3 regions of the Gordonia sp. ABKF26 genome follow, and region 3 is predicted to be linked to each of the others. Evidence: riboswitches for the same ligand, from Rfam matches in the RefSeq annotation. Region 3 holds a riboswitch; each other region holds the start of a gene.
The links. Region 3 has a riboswitch for cobalamin ahead of AB4Z55_RS18865 (CbtB-domain containing protein). Riboswitches for the same ligand answer to the same signal wherever they lie in the genome.
Positions count from the first base shown of each region.

Region 1: linked by a shared signal. The riboswitch ahead of metE (5-methyltetrahydropteroyltriglutamate--homocysteine S-methyltransferase) and the one ahead of AB4Z55_RS18865 (CbtB-domain containing protein) in region 3 are both predicted to bind cobalamin.
Region 2: linked by a shared signal. The riboswitch ahead of AB4Z55_RS21715 (ABC transporter substrate-binding protein) and the one ahead of AB4Z55_RS18865 (CbtB-domain containing protein) in region 3 are both predicted to bind cobalamin.

Region 1 covers NZ_JBGCVZ010000003.1:2,013,031-2,022,629, forward strand. The annotation lists gene AB4Z55_RS09350 (bifunctional 2-methylcitrate synthase/citrate synthase) at 1-809, shown strand, start outside; gene AB4Z55_RS09355 (pyruvate carboxylase) at 943-4,332, shown strand; gene metE (5-methyltetrahydropteroyltriglutamate--homocysteine S-methyltransferase) at 4,425-6,728, opposite strand; cobalamin riboswitch at 6,874-7,099, opposite strand; gene AB4Z55_RS09365 (iron chaperone) at 7,188-7,532, opposite strand; gene infA (translation initiation factor IF-1) at 7,782-8,003, shown strand; gene rpmJ (50S ribosomal protein L36) at 8,122-8,235, shown strand; gene rpsM (30S ribosomal protein S13) at 8,446-8,814, shown strand; gene rpsK (30S ribosomal protein S11) at 8,814-9,221, shown strand; gene rpsD (30S ribosomal protein S4) at 9,243-9,599, shown strand, end outside.
Region 2 covers NZ_JBGCVZ010000003.1:4,691,572-4,701,170, reverse strand. The annotation lists gene AB4Z55_RS21755 (oxidoreductase) at 35-925, shown strand; gene AB4Z55_RS21750 (hypothetical protein) at 1,018-1,365, shown strand; gene AB4Z55_RS21745 (hypothetical protein) at 1,399-1,917, opposite strand; gene AB4Z55_RS21740 (alpha-ketoglutarate-dependent dioxygenase AlkB) at 2,152-2,781, opposite strand; gene AB4Z55_RS21735 (GIY-YIG nuclease family protein) at 2,835-3,119, opposite strand; gene AB4Z55_RS21730 (GMC family oxidoreductase) at 3,396-5,114, opposite strand; gene AB4Z55_RS21725 (flavin-containing monooxygenase) at 5,111-6,664, opposite strand; gene AB4Z55_RS21720 (TetR/AcrR family transcriptional regulator) at 6,657-7,238, opposite strand; cobalamin riboswitch at 7,301-7,437, shown strand; gene AB4Z55_RS21715 (ABC transporter substrate-binding protein) at 7,448-9,058, shown strand; gene AB4Z55_RS21710 (ABC transporter permease) at 9,069-9,599, shown strand, end outside.
Region 3 covers NZ_JBGCVZ010000003.1:4,071,589-4,081,187, forward strand. The annotation lists gene AB4Z55_RS18830 (molybdopterin-dependent oxidoreductase) at 1-1,379, shown strand, start outside; gene AB4Z55_RS18835 (hypothetical protein) at 1,539-1,967, shown strand; gene AB4Z55_RS18840 (hypothetical protein) at 1,997-3,451, shown strand; gene AB4Z55_RS18845 (diacylglycerol kinase family protein) at 3,448-4,785, shown strand; gene AB4Z55_RS18850 (acyl-CoA dehydrogenase family protein) at 4,806-6,032, opposite strand; gene AB4Z55_RS18855 (histidine phosphatase family protein) at 6,146-6,640, opposite strand; gene AB4Z55_RS18860 (CbtA family protein) at 6,660-7,490, opposite strand; gene AB4Z55_RS18865 (CbtB-domain containing protein) at 7,532-7,768, opposite strand; cobalamin riboswitch at 7,844-7,980, opposite strand; gene AB4Z55_RS18870 (ATP-dependent helicase) at 8,042-9,599, shown strand, end outside.

The DNA of each region.
Region 1 (9,599 bases), 2.1 Mb from region 3:
TCCTGGGCACCGAGGATCCCGACGAGGAACTCAGCACCCCGGAGGCCAACTACGACAAGTCGCTACGGATGTTCGCGGTCCTGCCGACCATCGTCGCAGCGGACATGCGCCGCCGGCGCGGTCAGGATCCCATCGCCCCGCACCACGGACTGGGCTACGCCGAGAACTTTCTGAGTATGTGCTTCGGTGAAGTTCCCGATCCCGTGATCGTCCGGGCTTTCGAGAAGTCGATGGTGCTTTACGCCGAGCACAGTTTCAACGCGTCGACCTTCGCCGCCCGCGTGGTCACTTCGACACAGTCCGACATCTACAGCGCGGTCACCGCCGCGATCGGGGCATTGAAGGGGTCACTGCACGGCGGGGCGAACGAAGCGGTCATGTACGACATGATCGACATCGACCGCCCCGACCGTGCCGCGCAATGGCTCACCGCCAAACTCGACGCCAGAGAGAAGGTCATGGGATTCGGCCACCGCGTCTACAAGAACGGTGACTCGCGCGTGCCGACCATGAAGAAGGCCTTCCTCGACGTCGCTGATCATCTCGGCGAGACCAAATGGTGTGAGATCTACACCGAACTCGAAGCAGTCATGGACGCGCGGACCGGGATCAAACCCAACCTCGATTTCCCCACCGGCCCTGCGTATTACCTCATGGGCTTCGACATCGCCTCGTTCACGCCGATCTTCGTGATGAGCCGGATCACCGGTTGGACCGCCCACATCATGGAACAAGTCGCCTCCAACGCCTTGATACGTCCGCTCAGTCAGTACTCGGGCTTGCCCCAACGGTCGCTGACCTCGGCCTGACAACCACCGCGGCCTGACAACCACCGCGGCCTGACAACCACCGCGGCCTGACAACCACCGCGGCCTGACACCACCGCGGCCTGACAACCACCGCGGCCCAGCCACCACACCCAGCCCGACGAGAGAGAGCCACGTGTTCGAGAAAGTCCTGGTCGCCAACCGTGGCGAGATCGCTGTGCGCGCCTTCCGCGCGGCCTTCGAACTCGGCGCCCGCACAGTTGCGGTCTTCCCCTATGAAGACCGGAACTCCGTGCATCGCGCCAAAGCCGACGAGTCCTACCAAATCGGGAACCCGGGACATCCGGTCCGCGCGTATCTGTCCGTCGACGAGGTGATCGCGGCCGCGGAACGCTGTGGCGCCGACGCGATCTACCCCGGATACGGATTCTTGTCGGAGAACGAGGGCCTGGCCCGGGCGTGCGCCGATGCGGGGATCACCTTCGTCGGTCCGTCGGCCGAGGTGCTGGAGCTGACAGGGAACAAGGCGACCGCCGTCGCGGCGGCGAAAGCGGCCGGGCTGCCGGTACTGGCGTCGTCGGAGCCCTCGGCCGACGTGGACGAGTTGGTGCGGGCTGCCGGCGACATGACTTTCCCGGTGTTCGTCAAAGCCGTGGCCGGTGGCGGGGGTCGCGGTATGCGTCGGGTGGGGGAGATCGCCGACCTGGCCGAGGCGATCAAAGCAGCCTCCCGCGAGGCCGAGGCCGCTTTCGGTGATGCGACGGTGTTCCTGGAGCAGGCTGTTGTCAACCCGCGCCACATCGAGGTGCAGATCCTTGCCGACACCCAGGGCAACGTGGTCCATCTGTTCGAGCGGGACTGCTCGGTGCAGCGGCGCCATCAGAAGGTGATCGAACTTGCCCCGGCGCCGAACCTGTCGCCGGAGTTGCGCGAACAGATCTGTTCCGACGCCGTCGCATTCGCTCGTCACATCGGATACACCTGCGCCGGGACCGTGGAGTTCCTGCTCGATGAACAGGGCAGGCACGTGTTCATCGAGATGAATCCGCGCATCCAGGTCGAACACACGGTGACCGAGGAGATCACCGACGTGGATCTGGTGGCCGCGCAATTGCGTATCGCCTCGGGCGAAACGTTGGACGACCTGGGTCTGAGTCAGGACGGGCTACAGATCCGCGGTGCGGCGATGCAGTGCCGCATCACCACCGAGGATCCGGCCGACGACTTCCGGCCTGCCGTCGGGCGTATCACCGCCTACCGCAGTCCCGGGGGTGCCGGGGTGCGCCTGGATGGTGGCGCGGTACTCGGTGGGGAGGTCAGCGGTCACTTCGACTCCATGCTCGTCAAACTGACCTGTCGTGGGAGTGATTTCGCGACCGCGGTGCGCCGTGCCCGGCGCGCGGTGGCCGAGTTCCGCATCCGCGGTGTGGCCACGAACATCCCGTTCCTGCAGGCGGTGCTCGACGATGTCGACTTCCGGGAGGGCCGGGTCACGACCTCGTTCATCGAGGACAGGCCCTGGCTCCTGACGTCGAGGTCGTCGGCGGATCGCGGCACCAAGATCCTGACGTACCTGGCCGATGTCACCGTCAACAAGCCCCACGGCGAGCGCCCGACCACGGTCTACCCGCGCGACAAGCTACCCATCCTGGACCGGGCGACACTGGCATCGCCGCCGGACGGGTCCCGGCAGCGACTGCTCGCGTTGGGACCACAGGGTTTCGCCGACGACCTGCGCGATTCGAAAGCACTGGGTGTCACCGACACAACCTTCCGCGACGCCCATCAGTCACTGTTGGCAACCCGGGTGCGCACCAACGGCCTGATGATGGTCGCCCCGTACGTGGCAGCCATGACCCCGCAGTTGCTGTCGCTGGAATGCTGGGGTGGTGCCACCTACGACGTCGCGTTGCGCTTCCTCAAGGAAGACCCGTGGGACCGGCTGGCACAGCTGCGCGAGGCGGTGCCCAACATCTGCCTGCAGATGCTGCTGCGTGGCGCGAACACAGTCGGCTACACCCCGTATCCGACGAAGGTGACGACCGCGTTCGTCGCCGAGGCGACCGAAACCGGCATCGACATCTTCCGGATCTTTGACGCGCTCAACAACATCGAGGCGATGCGACCGGCGATCGACGCGGTCCGCGAGACCGGCACGGCGGTGGCGGAAGTGGCCATGTCGTACACCGGTGACCTGGCGAATCCGGACGAGGACCTCTACACCCTCGACTACTATCTCCGCCTGGCCGAACAGATCGTCGGCGCCGGTGCGCACGTGCTGGCCATCAAGGACATGGCCGGGCTGCTGCGTGCCCCTGCTGCGACAACGCTGGTGTCGGCGTTGCGTCGCGAATTCGACCTACCGGTGCACGTGCACACCCACGACACCCCCGGTGGGCAGTTGGCGACCTATCTCGCAGCGTGGCAGGCCGGAGCGTCAGCGGTCGACGGCGCCAGCGCCGCGCTGGCCGGCACCACCAGCCAGCCCGCGCTGTCCGCTATCGTCGCCGCGGCCGCGCATTCCGACCGCGACACCGGCCTCGACCTCCAGGCGGTCTGCGATCTCGAACCATACTGGGAAGCGCTGCGAAAAGTGTACGCGCCCTTCGAATCCGGGCTTCCGTCGCCGACCGGACGTGTGTACACCCATGAGATCCCGGGCGGGCAACTGTCGAACCTGCGGCAACAAGCCATCGCGCTCGGGCTCGGGAACCGGTTCGAGGCGGTCGAGGAAGCATATGCCGACGCCGACCGCATGTTGGGCAGGCTGATCAAGGTCACCCCGTCGTCGAAGGTCGTGGGCGATCTCGCGCTGGCACTGGTGGGCAAGGGGATCACCGCCGAAGAGTTCGCCGCCGATCCGCGGTCCCACGACATCCCGGACTCGGTGATCGGCTTCCTGCGCGGCGAGCTCGGCGACCCGGCCGGCGGGTGGCCGGAACCGTTGCGAACGGTCGCGCTCGAAGGACGCGCCGACGCGGCGTCGACCGAGGGCCTGTCGGCCAAGGACTCGGTGGCACTCGACACGCCAGGACCGAAACGGCAGCACACCCTCAGCCGGCTCCTGTTCCCCGGCCCCACAAAGGAGTTCGACGACCATCAAGAAACCTACGGCGACACCTCACGACTGTCGGCGAACCAGTTCTTCTACGGCCTGCGGTACGGCGAGGAGCACCGCGTCGAGCTCGAACCGGGTGTGGAGTTGCTCATCGGACTCGAGGCGATCAGTGAACCCGACGACAAGGGCATGCGCACCGTCATGTGCATCCTCAACGGACAGCTGCGGCCGGTGCAGGTGCGCGATCGATCGGTCGACGCCGAGGTGGCCGTCGCCGAGAAGGTGGACCGGTCCAATCCCCGTCACGTCGGCGCACCGTTCGCCGGGGTCGTCTCGCTGAGTGTCGGTGTCGGCGACGAGGTCGCCGCCGGCGCGGCCATCGGCACCATCGAGGCCATGAAGATGGAGGCCACCATCACCGCACCCGTCGGCGGCAGGGTCGCGAGGCTGGCGATCGACGCGATCACGCAGGTCGCGCCTGGCGATCTGCTCGTCGAGATCGGTTGACGCACAACAACGCAGTCGGCATTGCAGACCGCGGCCGTCGCACTCACGGGAGAGTGCGACGGCCGGGGTCATTTGTGGCGCCGGTTGACTGCCTAGCCGGACAGCGGGATCGTCTCGCGCAGTCGTGTTGCCGCGGCCACCATGTTGGTGAGCGAGTCCACCACCTCCGGGGTCCCGCGGGTCTTGAGACCGCAGTCCGGGTTGACCCACAGGCGCCCGGCGCCGACGCTCGACAATGCCGAGGACAGGGCCGAGAAGATCTCGTCCTGGTCGGGCACGCGCGGTGAGTGGATGTCGTACACACCCGGGCCCACCGCGTTACGGAAGCCGGCCTCGTCGAGGTCGTCGAGCACCTCCATGTGCGACCGCGCCGCCTCGATCGAGGTGACGTCGGCGTCGAGGTCGGCGATCGCTCCGATGACCTCGCCGAATTCCGAATAGCAGAGGTGCGTGTGGATCTGCGTATCGTCGCGGACCCCGGAGGTCGCGATGCGGAACGCCCGAACGGCCCACGCCAGGTACGCGGGCTTGTCCGCGTCACGCAACGGCAGCAACTCGCGCAGAGCGGGTTCGTCGACCTGGATGATCCCGACCCCTGCCCTCTCGAGGTCGACGGTCTCGTCACGGATGGCGAGCGCGATCTGCTCGGCAGACGCCGACAGTGGCTGGTCGTTGCGAACGAAAGACCAGGCAAGAATCGTCACCGGGCCGGTCAGCATGCCCTTGACCGGCTTGCTGGTCAGCGTCTGTGCGTAGGTGATCCAGTCGACTGTCATCTGCTTCGGTCGGCTCACATCGCCGAACAGGATCGGTGGCCGCACGCACCGCGAGCCGTAGGACTGCACCCAACCGTTCGCCGTCGCGAAGTAGCCCTCGAATTGTTCGGCGAAGTACTGCACCATGTCGTTGCGCTCGGGTTCCCCGTGGACGAGAACGTCGAGGCCGATCGACTCCTGCAGGGCCACGACATCCGCGATCTCCGTCTTCATCCGGTTCTCATACTCGGCGCGATCGATCTCGCCCGAGCGGAGCGCGGCCCGCGCCAGTCGGATGGCCGAGGTCTGTGGGTAGGAACCGATCGTGGTGGTCGGGAGCGGGGGCAGTCCCAGATGTTCCTTCTGTGCGGCGAGCCGTTGCTCGGCCGGGCCGCGCGTCGCGTCGGCATCGGTGACGGCGTCCAGGCGTGCGCGGACGTCGGCGTTGTGCAGGCGAGTATCAGTGGCACGGCTGGCCAGTGCCGTCGAGCTCTCGGCGAAGGCGGCGGCCTGAGCAGCGCGCCCCTCGCTCAACGCCGACGACAACACCGCCACCTCGCGGAACTTCTCGGCAGCGAACGCGAGCCAACCGCGAAGGTTGGTGTCGAGCTCGTCCTCCGCGTCCACGGTGTAGGGGACATGCAGGGTCGAGCACGACGTCGACACGGCGACCGAGCGGGCGGAACCGAGCACGGTGGCCAGCGTCGCCGCGGCCTGGTCCAGGTCGGTGCGCCACACGTTGCGGCCGTCCACCACGCCGGCGATCAGCAGCTTGTCGGCCAGGCCCGGGGTGCCGGCCACCGTCTCGACCGAGCCGTCGACGAGGTCGACCGCGATGGCCTCGATCGGCGTCCGGGCCAAGTGTGCCAACCGATCACCGGCGTCACCGAAGTACGTCGCCACCGCGATGGCCGGACGGCGCTCGTGGGAGCCCAGGGCGTTGTACACCGATTCGGTCCGCGGACCCAGGTCCGCGGCGGCATCGGTCACCAGGACGGGTTCGTCCAGCTGAACCCACTCGACGCCGGCGTCAGCCAACCGCGTCAGGAGGTCTCGGTACAGGGGCACCAACTCGTCGAGGCGATCGAGCGGCGCACCCGCCCCGTCGACCGCCTTCGACAGCGCCAGGAACGTCACCGGGCCGACGATCACCGGGCGGGCCGGGAGACCCAGCTCCCCGGCTTCGGCGACCTCGGCCAGTACCTTCGCCGGATTCAACCGGAACGTGGTCGACGGGCCGATCTCGGGGACCAGGTAGTGGTAATTGGTGTCGAACCATTTGGTCATCTCGAGTGGGGTCACCTCGGCGGTTCCGCGGGCCGCCGCGAAGTAGCGATCGAGCGGATCGTCGATCTCGGCGAACCTCGGCGGCAGTGCGTCGAGGAGGACCGTGGTGTCGAGCACCTGGTCGTAGTACGAGAACGTGTTGACCGGGACGGAGTCGTGGCCGGCCTCGGTGAGCTCGGCCCACTGCTCGCTGCGTAGGCGCTGCGCGACGGTGGCGAGCTCGGTCCGGTCGATGCGGCCGGACCAATAGCTTTCGACGGCCCTCTTCAGTTCGCGCCGGGGGCCGATGCGTGCGGTGCCGAGGACGGTGGTGGTGAACGGTGCCGCGGAGCTGCGGCGGACGGTGTCGGACATGGACGTCGACTTCTCCTACTGACGGTGGATGGTTCACCGCCCAGCAGGGGAGATCGATCGGACCCACGTCACGCCCGGCAGAGGGCGCGCGACGATCGCCGGTTCGACCTGCGCCCAATCCTCGAGGCGGCGAGCCACCGGACGCGGCGCGTCCGGTACACCTGGCAGGTCTTCGGGCTCACCGTCGCTCTCGATCGAGATCCCTCTGATCGAAGTTCCTACTGACCGTCGCTTCCCAAGCCGGAGCTCAGTGCTGATGACGGTGGTCGTTACGGCATACCGCTGCGGGGACAGCTCCGGATTCGAACCGGATTCCCTCTCGTCCGCCGGCGGGATGCCGGCGACTCGACGCCGCGGACGGAGAGCTGACACGACCTCCGACGCGGCGAACCACATGCGTCTTCGACCCTAGCCCAGCAAAGTCGACCCGCTGAACACCGGTAGTTCGACGTCGGGCGGTCAGCCGTCGATCTGATCGCGCCGAAACGACATCATCGCGCGGATCGCATCGTCGGAAGGAGGAGCCCCCGGCTGAAACCGAACGGTGCCCTTCTCCACGTCGAAACCGTCGAGGAACGGTCGCCCGGCGTCGACCGCCTCCGGGCTGAACGGGTACAGACCGATGTGCTTCTTGGTGCGCATCACCGAGAGGAGCGGGCTCCCGCGATATGTCAGGGCCGGCATGCCGTAGCCCTTGCCCTGAGCGGTGTCGGGGACCGCGGTGCGGGCGACGGCGTAGATGCGTCCGACCACCTCGCGGTCGGCGGGGTCGAGTCCGTCGAGATAGTCGTCGACAGTGCCCATCCGGTGCGGCCTCTCTCCGTGGCGCTGAGCACGCATTTGGCCTGGCCTGCTCGTTCGCGTAACATGGATCGTCGGTGCGCATCGCGTGCCGGGCATCAGCGTGTCAGCACGTGGGCCCGGTCGGCGCACACCGGGTGCAGGTCCTCGCGGACCGGTGCCCACACCCTAACGGACAAACACTGATTCAACCCGGCCGATGCGCCGCGGCATCACCCGGATGTCGTGGTCACGGCCAGGATCGCGGAGGACATGGCGAAGAAAGACGGGGCCATCGAGGTCGAGGGTCGAGTGATCGAACCCCTGCCCAATGCGATGTTTCGTATTGAGCTGGAGAACGGACACAAGGTTCTCGCCCACATCAGCGGCAAGATGCGACAGCACTACATCCGCATCCTGCCCGAGGATCGGGTCGTCGTGGAACTCTCGCCCTACGACCTGGCTCGTGGGCGAATCGTGTACCGCTACAAGTGAGACTTTCCCGGCGATGCCGGGGACAGACTTCCCGGACATCCGTTCGGGAGGAGACCGACACCCACGTGCACGGCCGCTTTCGGCGTGCGCGCGGGCGAGCCGAGCAGGAGAGATTGACGTGAAGGTTCAGCCGAGCGTCAAGCCGATCTGCGAGAAGTGCAAGGTGATCCGCCGCAACGGTCGGGTCATGGTGATCTGCGAGAACCTGCGTCACAAGCAGCGTCAGGGCTGATCACGCGCACCCTCCGGGTCGCTTGAGTCAGAACAACTGAAGATCGACAACTGAACACACAAGGACCTCCCAACACCAGCGGCGACAGACGCGTCACCGCCTACCTCCGGATCAGAGGCCGGAGCCCACGAGGCCGGACACACGGTTCGGCACCAGCTCGCGGGACGGACTGGGAGCAGACCTCTGAGAATCGAAAAGGAAATCCGCCACATGGCACGTGTTGCTGGTGTGGATCTCCCCCGCGAGAAGCGGCTGGAGATCGCACTGACCTACATCTATGGAGTTGGGCGTACCACCTCCAAGGAGATCCTCGAGGGAACGGGCCTGAGCCCCGACCTGCGAGCCAAGGATCTCACCGACGCAGACGTCTCGAAGCTGCGTGAGTACATCGAAGCCTCGGTGAAGGTCGAGGGTGACCTGCGTCGCGAGGTGCAGGCCGACATCCGTCGCAAGATCGAGATCGGCTGCTACCAGGGTCTGCGCCACCGTCGTGGCCTGCCTGTGCGCGGACAGCGCACCAAGACCAATGCCCGCACTCGCAAGGGCCCGAAGAAGACCATCGCCGGGAAGAAGAAGTAATGCCTCCGAAGTCACGTAGCGCAGGCCCCAAGAAGGGCACCCGCCGTCGCGATAAGAAGAACGTCCCGCACGGCCACGCGCACATCAAGTCGACGTTCAACAACACCATCGTGTCGATCAGCGACCCCAGCGGCAACATCATCAGCTGGGCATCGTCGGGCCACGTCGGTTTCAAGGGTTCGCGCAAGAGCACCCCGTTCGCGGCTCAGCTCGCGGCCGAGAATGCTGCGCGCAAGGCCCAGGAACACGGCGTCAAGAAGGTCGACGTCTTCGTCAAGGGACCGGGCTCGGGTCGCGAGACCGCCATCCGCTCCCTGCAGGCAGCCGGCCTCGAGGTCGGCACCATCTCCGATGTGACCCCGCAGCCGCACAACGGTTGCCGTCCGCCCAAGCGGCGCCGGGTCTAGCGGGAAAGGAAGAGATAAGACATGGCTCGTTATACCGGCCCCGCAACAAAGAAGTCCCGTCGTCTCCGCGTCGACCTCATCGGTGGAGACGCAGCGTTCGAGCGTCGCCCCTACCCGCCCGGCCAGCACGGCCGTTCGCGGATCAAGGAGAGCGAGTACCTGCTCCAGCTGCAGGAGAAGCAGAAGGCGCGCTTCACCTACGGCGTCATGGAGAAGCAGTTCCGCCGCTACTTCGAAGAGGCGAACCGTCGCACCGGCAAGACCGGTGACGAACTGCTGAAGCTGCTCGAGACCCGTCTCGACAACGTCGTGTACCGCTCGGGCATCGCCCGGACCCGTCGCCAGGCCCGCCAGCTGGTCAGCCACGGCCACTTCACC
Region 2 (9,599 bases), 620 kb from region 3:
TGCCGGGCCTGACAACGCATCCCAGGGGGTCGTGATGAGTGGTTGGACGAATTCAGATGTGCCGGACCAGGCGGGCCGGACGTTCGTGGTGACCGGCGCCAACAGCGGTCTCGGCTATCAGACCGCCAAGGTCCTGGTCCGCGCCGGCGCCGACGTGGTCCTCGCGTGCCGGAACACCGCGAAAGCCGACGCCGTGGCGTCGGAGCTGGGGCCGAAGGCGACCGTCGCGAAACTGGACCTCGCCGACCTCGAATCGGTGCGCAGCTTTGCCGCCGGGATCACCGGCGCCGACGTCCTCATCAACAACGCGGGGCTGATGGCGGTGCCGTTCCGGCGCACCGCCGACGGTTTCGAGATGCAGATCGGCACCAATCATCTCGGGCACTTCGCCCTCACCGCGCTGCTGCTGCCGAAGATCACCGAACGTGTGGTGACCGTGTCCTCGACGATGCACCAGATCGGGGACATCCAACTCGACGACCTGAACTGGGAGCAGCGCCGCTACCGCCGGTGGCGGGCCTACGGCGACTCGAAGATGGCCAACCTGATGTTCGGCAAGGAACTCGCCGCGCGGCTGGCCGCGGCCGGGTCGTCGAAGAAGTCGTTGATCGCCCATCCCGGTTATGCGTCAACGGAATTGCAGGGCAGGAGTGAGAACTTCTCCGACTTCTTCGCGAAGCTGGGCAACAAGCTGCCGATCGCCCAGCCGGCGGCCGACGGCGCGCTGCCACAGCTGTACGCGGCGACCGTGCCGGACGCGGAGTCCGGGACGTTCTTCGGGCCCACCCAGATGTTCGGCATGCGCGGTGCGCCCGGTCGGAGCGGTTACAAGAAGGCCGCCGACAAGACGGAGTTCCGAGCGGCGCTCTGGGAAGAATCCGAGCGGCTGACGGGTGAGAAGTTCGACGTCGGGGCCGCGGGCTGACGAACGGAGTCGGCCACGCGATTCGTTCCCATGATCGGACGAATTGTGTTCGGGATCGAGAACTTCGGACGCTGATGCCATAGATTCTCGGCATGACTCTGTCGAAAGTCTCGATACGAATCGTCCTCGCCGGCGCCGCGTGTGTTGCCGGCGCGGCATTGTCCACCGTCTCGCCTCCGTCGGCGTCGGCCGAACCCACCGGATGTGTGGCGGGTTCGGCCTTCGTCGTGGCGGCGTCGTACTGCAGTGGCGGGACGGGTGAGCATCGGGTCGAAGCGGCCTGCGTCGTACCTTCGCTCTACGCCACGTTGTTCACAGCCCCCGGACCCTGGACGGCGCCTGGCCAGCTGTCCGTCGTGACGATCGGTGCGCCGACGACGTCGCCGACTTCGGCCGGGAGCTGCGTTCTCCCGGTCCTCGCCGGAACCGGGACGCGCTGACACCGAACGCTCGGCCGACGTCCGGCGACGTGACTACTGGACGCTGAACGCGATGCTGTTCGACGCACCCGAGATGGTGTCGGTGACGCGGATGGTGAAATCGCCCGCGCCCTTGAAGAAGTAGGACTTCACCGCAGTGCAGTCCTGCGTCTTGAACAGGGAAGCCTGCTTGGGGACCTTGGGTCCGGACAGACGGACCTCCATGCGGCACTCGTTGCCGTCGACGATCGGCCCGGCGTCGATGATCGAATTCCAGCGCACGCCCAGACGCGAGTTCTTTGGGTAGGTGTTGGGCACGATCGCCTGGGTCTTGTCGGGCGTGTAGACCCACACATTGATCGACTTGATGCCGTTTGGCGCGCCGGGACGACCGAGCTTGCCGTAGTGCGTCACCTTGTCGCCGCCTGACGAACCGAGCGCGGCGCTGCCGGAGTCGAGGCTGCCGCTCGCGCTTCCGAACAGCGTGTCGAACGGGCTCGCGGTCGCCGGCGCGACCGGCAGGGCCAGGGCGGCGGTGGCGAGCAGGGCGGCGGCGATACGGGTGCGCTTCATGACTTCTCTCGGTCCTGGCGGTTTATAACGAAATGATTAAAGCACGATCGCCCGCTGGTTGACCCGGCACCGAGCCGAAGGCACTTGGTGACCTACCCCCGCTGCTCGGCTGGCAGGAGAGCCCTGCCCCCGCTGGCTCGGCGAGCGGGAGAGCCCTACCCCCCGCTGGTTGAGCCGGCTCCGAGCGGAGCGAGGCGCCGAGTCGAAACCACTTGGCGACCGCAACGGCCCACATCACCACACCCCGGGCGGCCTCAGTTGAATGCTGATCCGGGCGCCGACACCACGCACCTTGGGGACCGCGTGCTCCCAGGTGCGTTGGCAACTCCCACCCATGACGAGCAGGTCGCCCGACGACAGCGTGAACTTCAGTGACCGCCCACCACCGCGGGGTCGCAGCATGAGGGGTCGAGGTGAACCGAGCGAGATGATGGCGACCATCGTGTCGTGCGTGGACGCCCGGCCGATCCGGTCACCGTGCCACGCAACCGAGTCATTGCCGTCGCGGTAGAGGCTGATCCCGGCCGTCGAGAATCCCTCGGGCAGCTCGTCGCGGTAGTGCTCGGTCAGCGCGGTGCGTGCGTCGGTGATGATCGGATCGGGGAACCGGTGATCGGCCTGGTAGATGGAGACAAGCCGCGGGACCTCGACCACCCGCTCGTACATACGACGTCGCTCGGCCCGCCAGGGGACACATTCGCTGAGTCGGTCGAAGAGTTCGTCGGCGCCCCTGATCCAGCCGGGACACAGGTCGACCCACGCTCCCTCGGTGAGCGGGCGCCGCGAGATCGAGGTCGCCAGGTTTCCGAGCGTCGGCTCCGCTGACTGCTCAGAGAACAAGGAGCCTTGGGTACCGAGGGACATGGTTGCAGGGTACACCTGAGTAGCACGTGTGTTCGAGTATTCTGCGCCTGCCGTCACCTCCCATCCGCGCGCGACAGTTCCGGCAGCAGGTCGAGCCGGCCCTCGATGAGTGCGGTCCGCTTCGCGCGCGACCAGCCATGGATGCGACGCTCTGCTGCGTAGGCCTCGCCGATGTGCGGGAACTCCTGCTGGTAGACGAGCCGAACCGGCCGACGAGGACGCGTGTAGCGCGATCCGTTCCCCGACTGGTGCTGGTCGAGTCGATGCTCGACGTCCCGGGTGCTGCCGACGTACAGGGTGCCGTCGGAGCATTCGAGGATGTAAAGAAACCCGCTCATGACTCGAGAGTGGTCCCTGTTGATCCAGAGGGCGTGACTGTGTCCACAGCTGATGAACTCTGCGCCGCCTCCATACACAGGCGCGTCTCGCGTACGGGCTGGGTTGGGAGGTCGGGTCACCAGGTGATTTCGACTCGGCGCCTCGCTTCGCTCGGTGCCGGCTCAACCAGCGGTGGGGACTGCCGGGTCAATTAGCGGGGGTGCCGCCAGGTGGTTTCGACTCGGCGCCTCGCTTCGCTCGGCGCCGGCTCAACCAGCAGTGGGGGGGCTTCCGGGTCAACCGGCGCGGGTGGCGTCGGACACCGGCGTGATCGGCAGACGCAGCGCGCCGGGGGCGTGTGCGGGGACGGTCGGACGGTGGGGTTCCACCGGCTCGACGGGACGGTACGACGCTCCGAGCTCGGGGCGCGGGTCGGCCTCCCCGGCGTTGGGCCACATGGCGAGCGCGCGCTCCGCCTGTGCGGTGATCGTGAGCGAGGGATTGACGCCGAGGTTGGCCGAGACGGTCGCGCCGTCGACGATGTGCAGGCCCGGGTGATCGAACACCCGGTGGTAGGGGTCCACCACGCCGTCCAGTGCCGACCGTCCGATCGAGCAACCGCCCAGGAAGTGAGCGGTCATCGGGATGTTGAACAGGTCGACGATGGAACCTCCTGCATCGCCGTCGATCTCGCGTGCGACAGCCCGGACCGCGTCGTGTCCCTCCGGGATCCACGTGGGCGGTGGATCGCCGTCGCCCTGCCTGCTACGCAGCATCGGGCCGAAACGGCCTCGCCGGGAGAACAGTTCGAGTGAGTTGTCGGCAGTCTGCATGACGAGCGCGATGATGGTGCGCTCCGACCAGCGCCGTACGGAGAGGCCGCGCATCGTGATCACCGGGTGGCGGACCATCTCGATCAGTGCCTGCAGCAGCCGCGGCAGCGGACCACCACCGTCGACGAGAATCGCCTGCAACAATCCGATCAGGTTGCTGCCCTTGCCGTATCGCACCGGCTCGATGTGCGTGTGCTCGTTGGGATGGAACGACGACGTGATCGCCACACCCTCGGTGTAGTCGGTCTCGAGGTCGCGCGCGGTGGCGGCCAGTACCGCCTCGGAGTTGGTGCGGACCACCTTGCCCAGGCGCGACGACAGCCCGGGCAGGTGTCCGCCCTGCTGCATGTCCAGCAGGAGCTTGTTGGTGCCGTACGTGCCGGCGGCGAACACCACGTGATCGGCGGTGAACGTGCGGCGCCCGCGGCGCGACCAGCGGCGGCCCGACCGGTGCGCCTCCACGACGTACCCGTCGCCCGAACGGGGACGGACGGTGTCGACGGTCGTCATCGGGATGATGTCCGCGCCGGCCTGCTCGGCCAGGTACAGATAGTTCTTGACGAGCGTGTTCTTCGCCCCCACCGGGCATCCCGTCATACACGCGCCGCAGTCGGTGCAACCGGTGCGTGCCGGACCGGCGCCGCCGAAGAAGGGGTCCTCGACGGTCTTGCCGGCCTCCCCGAAGAACACGCCGACGGGGGTGTGGACGAAGGTGTCGCCGACCCCCATCTCCTCGGCGACCTTGCGGATCACGCGGTCGGCCGGCGTCACCTTCGGGTACGTCGTCACACCGAGCATTCGCGACGCCTGGTCGTAGTACGGGTCGAGCTCGGACGCCCAGTCGGTGATCGACCCCCAGTGCGGGTCGTCGAAGAAGGCGGGCAGCGGCCGGTACAGGGTGTTCGCGTAGTTCAGCGATCCGCCGCCGACGCCGGCACCGGCCATCACGAGCACGTCGCGCAGCAGGTGCATGCGCTGTACGCCGAACAGTCCCAGCGCGGGCGCCCAGACGTAGTCCTTGAGGCGCCAGCTCGTCTTGGGCAGGTCGCCGTCGGAGAAACGCCGTCCGGACTCGACAACCGCGACCCGGTAGCCCTTTTCGGTGAGACGCAGGGCCGCAACCGAACCGCCGAAACCGGAGCCGATGACGATGGCGTCGTAATGGTCTGGGGTCGAACTCACGGTGCGACGGTCCTCTCGGTGTCGGGTTCGGTTGCATCGGTGGCGGCCGCGAGTGGGATCGCGGCGTCGAATCGGTGATCGGCCGGGTCGAACGACGACATCATCCGGCGGAAGTCGCTCGTGAACTTCGGCCACATCACCGAGTTTCGTCCGGTGGAGTCGAGATACCAGCTCGAGCATCCGCCCGAATTCCATACGGTGCGTTCGAGTTCGGGATCGAGGTCGGCGTTGTACCGGTCCTGGGCGGTGTCGGTGACCTCGAAGGTCGACCGGCCGCTGCGGGACAGCTCGGAGAGTGCCTTGCTCATGTAGTACGCCTGCGGTTCCAGCATGAGCACGATCGAGCTGTGACCCAGATTGGTGTTGGGGCCGTACAGGAAGAACAGGTTGGGGAAGCCGTGGATCTCGACGCCGCGGTAGGCGCGCGGCGATCCCGCCCACGCCTGGGCCAGGGTGCGCCCGTCGCGTCCGGTGATCGCCGACGCGATCGGCGGTTCGGTGGGGGTGAACCCGGTGGCGAAGACGACCGTGTCGACCTCGTGTTCGCGGCCCTGGTCGTCGACGGCGCCGCGTGCGGTGAGGCGGGTGATCGCGCCGGTCACCGTTGCATTGTCGCGCTGCAACGCGGGGAACCATTTGTTGGTCAACAGCATCCGCTTGCAACCGATGGTGTAGTCGGGGGTGAGCCGACGGCGCAGGTCGCCGTCACGGACCTGGATCCGCAGCTGCGCCAGCGCGATGGTCTTGGCGATCGGGAGCAGTTTGGGGTTGCGGGCCATCATCAGGACGTAGGCCTCGCGATAGGTCCACACCATCCGCCGGACGAGCCGGTGGACACCGGGGACGCGGCGATAGAGTGCGCGTTCGAGGGAACCGATGGTGCGGTCCAGACGCGGCACGACCCAAGCGGGAGTGCGCTGGAAGACCGTGAGATGTCCGACCTCGTCGACGATCTCGGGCACGATCTGGATCGCCGACGCGCCGGTGCCGACGATCGCGACGCGACGTCCGCGGAGGTCGTGGGAGTGGTCCCACTGAGCGGAGTGGAACACGGTGCCGGTGAACTCATCGGCTCCGGCGACCGGTGGCAGACCCGGCTCGGACAGCGCTCCCGGTGCCGCGACCAGGTAGCGGCAGCGGATCTCGCCATCCGTCGTGACCACGATCCATTCCTGCGCCGCGCCGTCCCAGTGAGCCGATGTGAGTGCACAGTTGTAACGGATCTGGTCGGCGAAATCGGCTGCGACCGAACGTAGATACTGGTGGATCTCGTGGCGGCGACCGTAGGTGTTGGACCAGTCCGGGTTGGGGGCGAAGGACAGGGAGTACAGCGACGTCGGGACGTCGCAGGCCGCGCCCGGGTAGTCGTTCTCGCGCCAGACCCCACCCGCGCCGTCGCCACGTTCGATGGCCAGCGTCTGCAACTGCGGATGATCCGTGCGAAGACGATGCAGGGCGGCGAGACCGCCGAATCCGACGCCGACGACGAGGACGTCCACGCGCCGGGGCAGCGTGTTCTGCTGCGGGAGAGTCGGACTGGGTTCAGTCATGGGTCAGGAGTTCCTTCCATACGGGCAGGAGGTGGTCGAGCAGCGCGCGGTCGGCGTCGGGTGAGCGCAGGATGCGCGACACCGCCAATCCGCGTGCGAGTTCGATGGAGAGTTCGAGTTCCGCGGCGGTGTACCGGTCGCCGAACAACTCGGCACAACCGACGGCGAGTGCGTCGGACACCTGCTGTTCGAGCGGGATGATCGCGGTTCGCAATCCGACGTCGCAGCGGGCGGCGACCCACAGCTCGAGAGCGGCGTCGAACAGCGGGCCGCTGAATGCCTCGATGAGTATCTCGAGTCCCTCGTCACCCGTCCGGGGCCGCGACAGGATCTCTGCCAGCCGACGCTCGACCAGGTGTCCGACCGCGGCGACCACCAGTGATTCCCGGGTGGGGAAGTGATGCAGGAGAGCGCCGCGGGAGATACCCGCTCGGCGGTTGACCTCCTGCGTCGTGGTGGCGGCGTAGCCGACGTCGACCAGGGCGTCGACGGTCGCGTCGAGGATGAGCGCACGCGTGGTCGCGGTGCGTTCGGCCTGCGTGCGTCGGCGCGGGGCTCGGGTGGGCTCGGTCACATCGACGACGATAGCACAAACAGTCCGGACTGCTTGTAAGTTCCGGGGATCATCCACCGCACGCCGCATGCGATGTCGTGATTGTCCACTCCGTACGATGACCGGGACGCAAGGGAACCCGGTGCGAATCCGGGGCTGTCCCGCAACTGTGACCCGACCTCGATCGGGAAGCCAGATCGCTTGCGTCTTCGCGACCCACGAGGATGGACATGAAAAATTCAAGATCGACAGCTGCGCACGCAGCTCCCGAATTGACCCGACGCCGGCTGCTACGCGGAGCCGGTGGGATCGCCGGCCTCGCCGGTCTCGGCGCGGTGGGCCTGCTCGCCGGTTGTGCCGACCGGCCGAGCCCGGCAGGCGCTCCGAGCGGCGGTACCCCGGTCCCCGGCGGCACATTGCGCGTCGTCTTCGCGGGCACCTCGGCGACCGCCGATGTCCTCGACCCGCACGTCGTCGGCCACTCGGCGGGTGGCGCACTGTCCAAGGCGGTGTGGGATCACCTCGTCGACTACAACAACGACCTCACCCTCGACTATCGGCTCGCCGAGTCGCTGGAACCCAACGCCGACGGCTCGCAGTGGCGGATGGCGCTGCGCCGGGGCGTCGAGTTCAGTGACGGTTCGCCGTTCACGTCTCGCGATGTCATGTGGAGTCTCGAGCGCATGCTCGACGAGGAGAAACCGTCGGCCGGTGACCTCGACATCATCGACCTGTCCCGCACCAGGCCCGACGGCGATCACGCCGTCGTGGTGTCGATGAGAGAACCCGTCGCCGACTTCGGTTCGGTGCTCGCCGGTTGGTACGTCTACGTGATCAAGGACGGTACGACGGAATTCACGCCGTCGTCGCTTCCCGTGGGGACCGGCCCGTTCGTTCTGGAGTCGTGGTCGCCGGGCGACCGGTCGGTGTTGACCCGCAACGAGAGCCACTGGGATCAGCGGCCGCACCTCGACGGGCTGGAGATCCTTCAGGTCGCCGAAGCCGACGCCAGATTCAACGCGTTCGGCTCGCAGGAGGCCGACGTCGTCTACGAACTCTCGCCGGCGCAGGGCAACATCCTGCGATCGCAGTCCGACGTCTACCTCGTGACGCCGCCGGTGGGCACGATGAGCTCGTTCACGATGCGTACCGACCTCGCGCCGTTCGACGATCCGCGAGTACGCGAGGCCCTCAAGCTGTCGGTGGACCGGCAGGCGATGGTCGACAAGGTGTATTACGGGTTCGCCGAGGTCGGCAACGACCTGTACGGCAAGGGCGCACCGTTCTACGCCGACATGCCGCAACGCGCGTACGACCCGGAACGAGCTCGCCGCCTGCTCCGAGAGGCGGGCAAGGAGAACCTCGTCGTCACCCTGCACACCGCGGACGTCAGTCCCGGCCAGTTGGCCTCGGCGACCCTCTTCGCCGAGCAGGCCAAGGCCGCCGGGATCACCGTCAACCTCGCTGTCGAGCCGGGCGACACCTACTTCTCCCAGTTCGTCGGGTCAAAGCCCCTCACCCAGTCCGGTTGGTGGAACTACAGTCTGGACTACTTCTACGGGCAGACCCTCACCTCGGACGCCCCGGCCAACGCGACCGCCTGGCGTCGTCCCGCGTGGGATGCCACCTTCGCCCAGGCTCGCGCCGAGATGGAGCCGGCTCGCCGTGGTGAGTTGTACCGGGAACTGCAGGACGAACTCTGGAACGACAGCGGTTACCTCATCCACAGTTTCGCCCTGCAGCCGACGGGCGTCCGCAACACCGTGCAGGGCATCACCGACGGGGTGCCCGGCACCGGGCAGTGGGCCTCCTTCACGGGCACCTGGCTCCAGCAGCGCTAGGGGACTCGTCGTGTTGCGGTATGTCGCGGGCCGGTTGGCCGGGGCGTTGGCCGTGCTCGCTGTCGTTGCGGTGTCGATCTTCGTGCTCTTCGAACTGCTCCCGGGTGATGCCGCCACGACCCGGTTGTCGAGAGGAGCCGCGGGCCAACCGGATCCGGCTCAGGTGGCCGCTCTGCGCGCGGAACTGGGACTCGATCGTCCGGCAGTCGTACGGTTCCTCGACTGGGCAGGCGGTTTCCTCACCGGGGACCTCGGCGTGTCGCAACTCTCGGGCCGTCCGGTCGCCGAGATCCTCGACGGGCGACTCGCGAACTCGGTGATCCTCGCGATCGTCACCGTCGTCGTCCTGGTCCCGGCGGCGCTGGCGATCGGCGTCGCCGCCGGCGCACGGCCGGGTTCGCGCTGGGACCGGTTGCTCAGTACTGCGGCGCTCGCGGCGGAATCCGTCCCCGCGTTCGTGGTCGGTGTCGTACTGATTGCCTGGGTGGCGATCGGGATGGGGGTGCTGCCCGCGGTGTCGCTCGTACCGACGGGCACATCG
Region 3 (9,599 bases):
ACGGCCGGCTGACGGGCCTGCGGGTGAACCTGTTGTCGGACACCGGCGCCTACGGCAACCACGCGATCGGCGTGATGTTCCACGCCTGCGCCGAATCGGTGTCGGTGTACAACTGCCCGGTCAAGCGGCTCGACGCCGAGGTCGTCTACACCAACAACCCGCCGTCGGGCGCGTTCCGCGGTTACGGCCTCGGCCAGGTGGTCTTCGCCGTGGAGAGCGCGATGGACGAACTCGCGATCGAACTCGGCATCGACCCGTTCGAGTTCCGGCGTCGCAACGCCGTCGCCGACGGCGACCCACTCCTCATCGCACGCGCCGAGCCCGAGGTCGACCTGGTCTACGGCAGCTACGGACTGGACCAGTGTCTCGACCTCGCCGAGCGGGCGATGCGCAGCGGCAACGGGGTCGAGGCACCGCCGGGCGAACGATGGCGCGTGGGTGAGGGCATGGCCATCGCCGCGATCGCCACCATGGCCCCGCGCGGGCACTTCGCCGACGTCACCGTCGCGGTCGAAGCCGCGGGCACCTACCACGTGGGGGTCGGGACCGCCGAGTTCGGCAACGGCACCACCACGGTGCACGCCCAGATCGTCGCCACCGCCCTGTCGACCGGGCTGGATCGCGTCTCGCTGTGGCACGGCGACACCGATGCCGTCACCCACGACACCGGGGCCTTCGCCTCGGCCGGCACGACGGTCGCCGGAAAGGCCGTGTACTCGGCCTGTCTCGCGCTGCGCGACGCCCTCGTCGACGCTGCCGCGCGCCTCACCGGCTCCGAACCCACAGCGATCGGACTCGTCGCCGACGGCGCACTCGTCGACGGCCGGGTCGTCGGGTTCGCCGACCTCATCGGTGCCGTCGATCCGTCGAACCGGGTAGACCACCCGGGCGGCCCGCGCGCCGTCGCCGGGGGCGCCGAACGCGGTGAGATGAGATCCATCGCGTTCAACCTGCAGGCGTTCCGCGTCGCGGTCGACACCGAGACCGGCACCGTGCGCATCCTGCAATCGGTCCATGCGGCCGACGCCGGCACCGTGATGAACCCCGAGCAGTGCCGGGGACAGGTCGAAGGCGGTGTCGCACAGGGAATCGGGACCGCCCTGTACGAAGAGATCATGATCGACGACCACGGGCGGCCACTGACGAACGTCTTCCGGGTCTACCGCGTGCCGCAGATGGCCGACGTCCCCGTCACGGAGGTCTATTTCGCCGACACCAGCGACGAACTGGGTCCGTTCGGCGCCAAGTCGATGAGCGAGTCACCGTACAACCCGGTTGCGCCGGCACTCGCCAACGCGATCCGACGGGCGCTGGGCGTCAGGCCTTGTGAGACGCCGATGTCGCGAGACCGGATCTGGCGGCTCACCCGGTCGGAGTGAACTCGATTCGTTAGCACCGCGTAACACTCTGCGCGACAACCACATCGGGCCGCGGCGCGGTGGTCACAAATCTGCGCCCACTCTCGCCTATCGCTTGCGGCGGCGGAACTTCGGGCGGAAACTCCTGCTTGTCACAGTTGTCCAGAGAAGGGCGTCGCCATGACTCACACCGCACCCACCAACGAGAACCACGGTCCATCCGTCAAGCAGGGCATTGCCGCGGGGACTTCCATCGGCGCCGCGATCATCCTCATCGTCCTCGGTGTCATCCAGCTCTTCCAGGGCATCGCTGCGGTCGCCGAGGACGAGGTCTTCGTCCGCGGCGTCGAGTACGTCTACAAGCTCGACTTCACCACGTGGGGTTGGATTCACATCGCCCTCGGGGTCGTCATGGCAGGCGTCGGCGTCGCACTCGTCACCGGCGCGACATGGGCCCGGTTCACCGCGATCGTGATGGCCGGCCTGTCCATCATCGCCAACTTCCTGTGGTTGCCCTACTACCCCTGGTGGTCCATCCTGATCATCGCCCTCGACATCGTGGTCATCTGGGCCGTGTCCACCTGGCACCCGAAGGCCGAATACCGGTAGGGGGGCCCGGGCGACCAGGCGGGGTCGAGATGACCACGGACACCAACGGGCACGACGTCGAGCGCAGCGTCGGCATCACCGATGCCGAACGCGCCGAACTCGAACGACTCAGAGCCGAAGTCGCACAGTTACGCCAGGAGACCGGGAGCGGGCCTCCGTCCGGTGCCGCGACGTCGATACAGCGGCACCGGTGGCGCTGGTTCGCGGTCGCGCTCCTGTGCGTGCTCGTCGCGGTGCTCGCCATCACCTCGGTGACCTCGCGGTTCGTCCGCGGCGAGATCCTCGACACCGATCGCTACGTCAGCACCGTCGCGCCGCTCGCCTCGGACCCCGCTGTCCAAGCGGAGATCTCGAACACGATCACCGACGAGATCTTCAGTCGCATCGACGTCGAGGCGCTCACCGCGGCCGCGCTGACCACCCTGACCGACGCGGTTCCGGCCACCGAGAACGCACCGCGCGTCGATCGTGCGGTCGAGGGCCTCGCACCGGTGCTGGCCGGCCAGGCACGCGGATTCGTCCAGCAGACCGTGTCGTCATTCGTCGCCAGCGATCAGTTCGAAACGCTGTGGTTGCAGGCGAATCGGGCCGCACACACGGCCCTGGTCGCGGTGGTGACGGGCGATGTCGGGCCGTCGTCGGTGACCGTGGACGACTCCGGCACGGTGAGCATCTCGCTGGGCACCGTGATCGACAACGTCAAGGCACGCCTGCTCGACCGCGGATTCACTTTCGCCGAGAAGATACCCGCTGTCGACAAGCAGTTCGTCCTCTTCCGCTCGCCCGAACTCGTTCGGGCCCAACGCGCCGTCTCGGCGCTCGACACCGCCGCCGACGTCCTGCCGTGGCTGACGATCGCGCTCGCGTTCGCCGCGGTCGCGGTCGCACCCCGCGGCCGGCGCATGCGGGCTCTGTCACTCGCGGGGCTCTCGCTGGTCCTCGCGATGCTCGTCCTGGCCATCGGCCTGCTGATCGGGCGAGCGCTCTACCTCGATGCGATGCCTCCCGACATCCTCTCCCCCGACGCCGCATCCGCCGCCATCGACACCGTGCTCGACCCGTTGCGTCTGGCCCTGCGTGCCGTGGCGGTCCTCGGCCTCGTGGTCGCCGTCGGTGCCTACCTGCTGGGCGGGTCGGCGTCGGCCGCGGCGGTGCGACGCGGGTTCGGCCAAGGCCTCGACTCGGTGCAACGGATGCGGCGGTCACGACCGCCGAACGCGTTCGAAGAGAGCCTGTTCCGTGCACGGATCGCGTTGCGCAGCGCGATCATCGGTATCGCAGCGCTGCTCCTCGTGTTCTGGAGTTATCCGACCGGGCTGGTGGTGCTGCTCATCGCCGTCTTCGGCCTCCTCGCCCTGCTGATCCTCGAACTCGTCATCAGGCCGGCGAAGACCTGGGCCGAGGGTGTGGCGACGCCGGATGAGGAGACGCCGGATGAGGAGACGCCGCCGGGCGAGGCGGCGCCGGTCGTCGAGACCGTATGAGCCAGGCGTCGGTCGCCGCCGAGGTCGCGCCGCCCACCACTCGCAGGTGGTGGGCGCGCGCGGCCATGGCCCTGGCCGTGGCCGCGATCCTGCTCCCGGTGGCCGCCGCGGGAATCCTCGGCCTTCTCGGTCTGCTGATCATCTGCGTCGGCTGCGTCGTGGTCATCGTCGTCGCGCTGTACTGGTTCCTGATCAGCCGGGGCGTCCTACGGGTGGTCGCGGCCGTTCTCGCCGTCGCCCCCGTCCCGCTGCTCGTGGTGTTCCTCATCCGCGAGCGACAGCTGTGGGTCGTGATCGTCGCCGCGCTGCTGGCAGCCGCAGCGGTGGGGTGCGGCCGCCGCGCGCTCCGACCGTCCCGCATCGACTCGCTGATGCCCGAGCACGCGGCCCCGGATGTCCACCGTCCGTTCATCATCATGAATCCACGTTCCGGTGGCGGGAAGGTCGTCCGGTTCGACCTGCAGCGTCAGGCCGAGTCCCTGGGCGCCGAAGTCGCGTTGCTCGACGGGCCGGTGGAGATCGACGTGGTGCAGCTGGCGCGAGACGCCGTGGCCCGCGGAGCCGACCTGCTCGGGGTCGCGGGCGGTGACGGCACCCAGGCGCTCGTCGCGGGCGTGGCCGCCGAATCCGGCGTCCCCTTCCTGGTCGTCAGCGCCGGCACCCGAAACCATTTCGCGCTCGATCTCGGACTCGACCGTCAGAATCCCGCCCGGTGTCTCGACGCTCTACGGGACGGCGTCGAGTTCCGTGTCGACCTCGGTCACATCAACGGCCGCCCCTTCGTCAACAACGCGTCGTTCGGGATCTACGCCGAAGTCGTCCAGAGCCCGCAATACCGGGATGACAAGACGCGCACGGTGTTACGCATGCTCCCCGACCTGCTGGGCAGAGGCTCGACGTCTGGTCTGCGCGCTGTCATCGGCAACGAGTCGATCGCCGACCCCCAGGCGATCCTGGTCAGCAACGGCCCGTACGCCACCAACGACGTGGCCGGGCTCGGTCGTCGCACCCGCATCGACGAGGGGCGCCTGGGCGTCGTCACCGTCTCGGTGTCCGACACCCGGCAGGCCGTCGGACTCCTGCGGCGTACGCACGATCAGGGGCTCGTCCAGCGGACCGCCACCGAGGTGACCGTCGACGCCGACGCCGAGGTCATCCCCGTCGGGGTCGACGGCGAATCGCTCCAGCTCACGACGCCGGTGCGATGCACGATCACGCCCGGTGCGCTGCGCGTCCGGGTCCCGCGGCACCGCCCCGAGACCCGGATCGCGCCACCGCAACTGGACTGGCTCCAGCTGTGGTATCTGGCGTGGCGTCCCCACCGCGCCGCCTGACCACAGCTGGAGCGCGTACCTCAGCCGCGCAGCAGTCCCTTGGCGACGTGGGTCACCTGGATCTCGTTGCTCCCCGCGTAGATCATGAGCGACTTGGCATCGCGCGCAAGCTGTTCCACGCGGTACTCGGCCATGTAACCGTTGCCGCCGAACAGCTGCACCGCCTCCATGGCGACGTCGGTCGCCGCCTTGGACGAGTACAGCTTCATCGCCGACGCCTCGGACAGGCTGAGCGGCTTGCCGGCCTTACCCCGTTCGATGGCGCTGAAAAGCATGTTCTGCACGTTGATCCGCGCGATCTCCATCTCGGCCAGCTTGAGCTGGATGAGCTGGAACTGGGCGATCTCCTGGCCCCACAGCTTCCGGTTCTTCGCATAGTCGAGCGACAGGCGTTGCGCCTCGTTGATGATCCCCAGCGACAGGGCGGCGATCCCGACGCGCTCCGCGGTGAAACCGGCCTTGGCGCCCTCGGATCCACGCGAATCGGCGCCGGTGTCCTCGGTCTCACCGAGGAGACGGTCCTTGCCGACGCGGACGCTGTCGAAGAAGAGCTCACCGGTCGGCGAACTCATCATGCCCATCTTCTTGAACGGCTTACCCTGGGTGAGCCCCGGCATACCCTTGTCCAGCACGAACGACAGCACCTTGCGGTCGCGCATCGGCGTTCCGCTGCCGTCGTCGAGCTTGGCGAACACGACGATGGTGTCGGCGTAGGGGCCGTTCGTGATGAAGGTCTTCTGCCCGTTGAGGATGTAGTCGTCACCGTCACGACGAACCGTGGTCTTCATGCCGCCGAGCGCATCCGACCCGGAGTCGGGTTCGGTGATCGCCCAGGCGCCGACCTTCTCCATGGTCACCAGCTCGGGCAGCCACCGCTTCTTCTGCGCCAGCGTGCCCTTGCCGCGGATGGTCGAGGCGGTCAACCCCATGCTCACACCCAGCGACGCGACGAGGCCCAGACACACACCCGCGAGCTCGATGTTGACCATCATGAACATCGAGCCACCCATGCCGCCGCCGTCGCCGGAGGACTTCTTCTTCTCCCCCTTGGCTTCTGCCTCGAGTTCTTTCTCGAGCGCATCCTTGGCCATGGCATCGACACCGAAGCTCGACAACAGCTTGCGGGTGATGTCGTACGGCGGCAGGACGCCGGACTCGAGTTCGTCGAGATGGGGCCGGATCTCCTTGTCGATGAACGCCCGCAAGGCGTCCCGAACCATCAGATCTTCATCGGACCACTCGAACATCGTCACACTCCCAGACCGGTGTCCGCCCGGGGGCGAACATGTTTCAGTTTCGTCGTCCCCAACTGTGTCAGGAGTCACTGCCGATGTCTAGGTACGCCGTCGCGAATCTGTTCCTATTGCGTATCTGCGCAGGTGTACGCGGTCGCGGGGCGGACCTCGTGGGCGAAGAACTGCTCCACGCCCGGGCACAGCAGGGCCTGGGCCACCGGCATCGCCACCACCACCCAACGGTCGGCGAGCCCGGAGCGGCCGTCGCGCCAGAGATGGACGCGGCCGACGAAATCCACGAGGCTCTCGCCCCCGTGTGGCCGGGCACCGGGATCGGCGAACCACGCGCCGAGCTCGACGGGATCGATCTCCTCCGGAGTGCGGCCTGCCCACGCTCCGACGTCCAGCGTCCGCAGGGCGTCGTCGACGAGGGCGTCGGAGGCACCCAGGAGTTCGGCGGTCTCCCGGGACGCGATCTCCGGACCGCAACAGTGGACCGGGGGCGTGGACGCCGCGGCCAGGCGGAGCACGTCCCGACGGCCCCGCTCGTCCAGAACCGGATCACCGCCGAATCGCACCGACCGATTGGGGCCGGTGCGACCGGCGGTGATGATCTGCATGCGCGAAACGATCGCCGCCTCAGTGCTGGGCGGCGACCGCCGGGGCGCGGTCGGCGGTACGCGAGCGCGCCATCGCCCCCAGCAGCAGGGCGAACACCACGGTGAGAACCGTCCACAGGATCACCTGGTTGGCGATGGCGTAGACCCGGAAGTCCCCGATCACGTCACCGGGGAAGCCCGGGAACACGATCTGACCGGCGTCGTTGCGAACCGGCTCGGGGACCTCGGCGAAGGACGGCAGGAACGCGAGCACGATCGCTACGCCGGCCAGATAGGCGGCGACAGCGGCGACGGCCGAGACGAATCCGCCGATCCGCGGACGCAGCCACAACGCCAGGACCACGGCCGCGATGGCCAGGATCACCGACGCCACACTGATGGTGAGGAAGGCTCCGGTCCTCTCGCCGATGGTGTCGTCGTCGCCGACGGCGGGCGGATTCGCCGGGTAGGCGAAGAACGGAACGGCGAACACGGCGACGAAACCGATCGCGCCGAGCACACCCGCGACCGCGCGCGGGTCGGTCGCCGGATGGCGACTGCCGAGATGACTCCAGAGCACCGTGAACGCCACCGCGAAGAACGCACCCATGCACACCGCGAACACGACGTTGCCGACACCGGCGCCGAGGTTCTCCTGCATGGCCCGCGTGAACAGCTCGCCGCCCTCACCGTGCGTGTGGCCACCCGGTTCGGCGGCGTGGGCCAGTGCCTCCTCGGCCTCCGAGCGGGCGCCTTCGTAGTCGATGGCCTTGGCGACGACCGGTTCGAGGTAGAACCGGGCGAACACGAACGAGACGATTCCGGCGATCAGACCTGCGAGCAGGCCGGCGCCGATGAATTTCTTCTCCATATGTACTTGGCTTCCTGTGGGATACGGCCGGTCAGGCCGGCTCAGTGGCAGGGGAAGCCGAGGAAGTGGCGTGCGTCGTGCACGAACTCGTGGACGTGGGTGTCGGAGCCGAAGACGGACACGACGCCCTGGTCGTACCCGAGGAAGTAGTAGGCGAGACCCGCCAGGAGCACGGTCAGGCTGAGCCAGAGGGCTGCACTCGCGACCGACAGGTTCGGTACGGGCAGGGCACGGGCCGGGGCGGCCTGTACGGCTGCAGCAGTGCGGGGAGCTGTCATGGTGGGGTCCTTTCGCCGATCTCGCGTCGGAGATGTCGTGGTGTAGGAGTCCGGAGGACTGCTACGCGCCGGCACGGCATCCTGACTCACGTCACCCCGTCACCGTCGACCGCGTCGATATGTCGACACGTCGACCGCGTCGACATATTTACGGTGTCGATATGGGCAGCGTTCACAGTGGCGCGACCGTTCCGGACTCTCACCGGATTCCCCGCACAGGCGTGGGATGACTCTATACCGCGTTCTGTCGTACGCGTGAGACATAGTGGAGAGATGCCCCGCGCTTCGGTGCTCGACCGCTTCACCGCCCCCACCCGACGGTGGTTCTCCGGCGCCTTCACCGCTCCCACCGCCGCGCAGAAGGGTGCGTGGACGTCGATCGCCGACGGCTCGCACACCTTGGTCATCGCCCCCACCGGATCGGGCAAGACCCTCGCCGCGTTCCTGTGGGCCCTCGACCGCCTCGCCGCCGACCCGGACTCGCGGCCCGCCGGCACCAAGGTCCTCTACATCTCGCCGCTCAAGGCATTGGCCGTCGACGTCGAACGCAACCTGCGGGCCCCGCTGACCGGCATCACGCGGGCGGCTCAGGAGCTCAACCTTCCCGAACCGAACATCACCGTCGGCGTCCGGTCCGGTGACACCTCCGCCGCGGACCGCCGCGCACTGGTCAAGACACCGCCCGACATCCTGATCACGACGCCGGAGTCGCTGTATCTGATGCTCACGTCGGCAGCGCGAGAGAGCCTCACCGGCGTCCAGGCCGTCATCGTCGACGAGGTGCACGCGGTCGCCGCCACCAAGCGCGGTACGCACCTCGCGCTGACCCTCGAACGACTCGACGAGCTGCTCGAGAAGCCCGCGCAGCGGATCGGGTTGTCGGCGACCGTCCGGCCGCCGGAGGTGGTGGCGGGGTTCCTGTCCGGCGCCGCGCCGTGTCAGGTGGTCAAGCCCAAGGCCGACAAGACGTTCGACCTCCGCGTCGATGTCCCGGTCGAGGACATGGCCAACATCCCACCCCCGGTGTCCGATGCCGACCCCGCCGCACTCGACGACGCGTTCTCCCCGACCGCCGGGTCGCTGTGGCCGTACGTCGAGGCCTCGATCGTCGACCAGATCGAGGCCAACCGGGCGACGATCGTGTTCGCCAACTCCCGGCGCCTCGCCGAGAAACTCACCGCCCGGCTCAACGAGATCCACGCCGAACGCCACGGGCAGCCGGCCGAACCGACCGGCAATCCGTCGGTCGCCGGCGGCGCCCCCGCGTTCGTCATGGGCAGCGGCGCGAGCTCCGGCGCCGAACCCGTCCTGGCCCGCGCGCATCACGGCTCGGTCAGCAAGGAGCAGCGCGCCCAGATCGAGGACGACCTGAAGGCCGGGCGCCTGTCCTGCGTCGTCGCGACCAGCTCCCTCGAACTCGGCATCGACATGGGCGCGGTCGACCTCGTGATCCAGGTGGAGTCCCCGCCGTCGGTGGCCAGCGGGCTGCAGCGCATCGGCCGCGCCGGCCACCAGGTCGGCGAGATCAGCCAGGGCATCCTGTACCCGAAGCACCGCACCGATCTCCTGCACTGCACCGTGACGGTGAGCCGCATGCTCGACGGGGCGATCGAGGAGATCAAGGTCCCGCAGAATCCCCTCGACATCCTCGCCCAGCAGACCATCGCGGCCGCCGCGGTCGACGACCTCGAGGTCGACCACTGGTACGAGGTGATCCGGCGTGCGGCGCCCTATCGCGAACTGGGCCGGGGCGTCTTCGACGCGACCCTCGACCTGATCGCGGGTCGTTTCCCGTCGGACGAGTTCGCCGAACTGCGCCCGCGGGTGAACT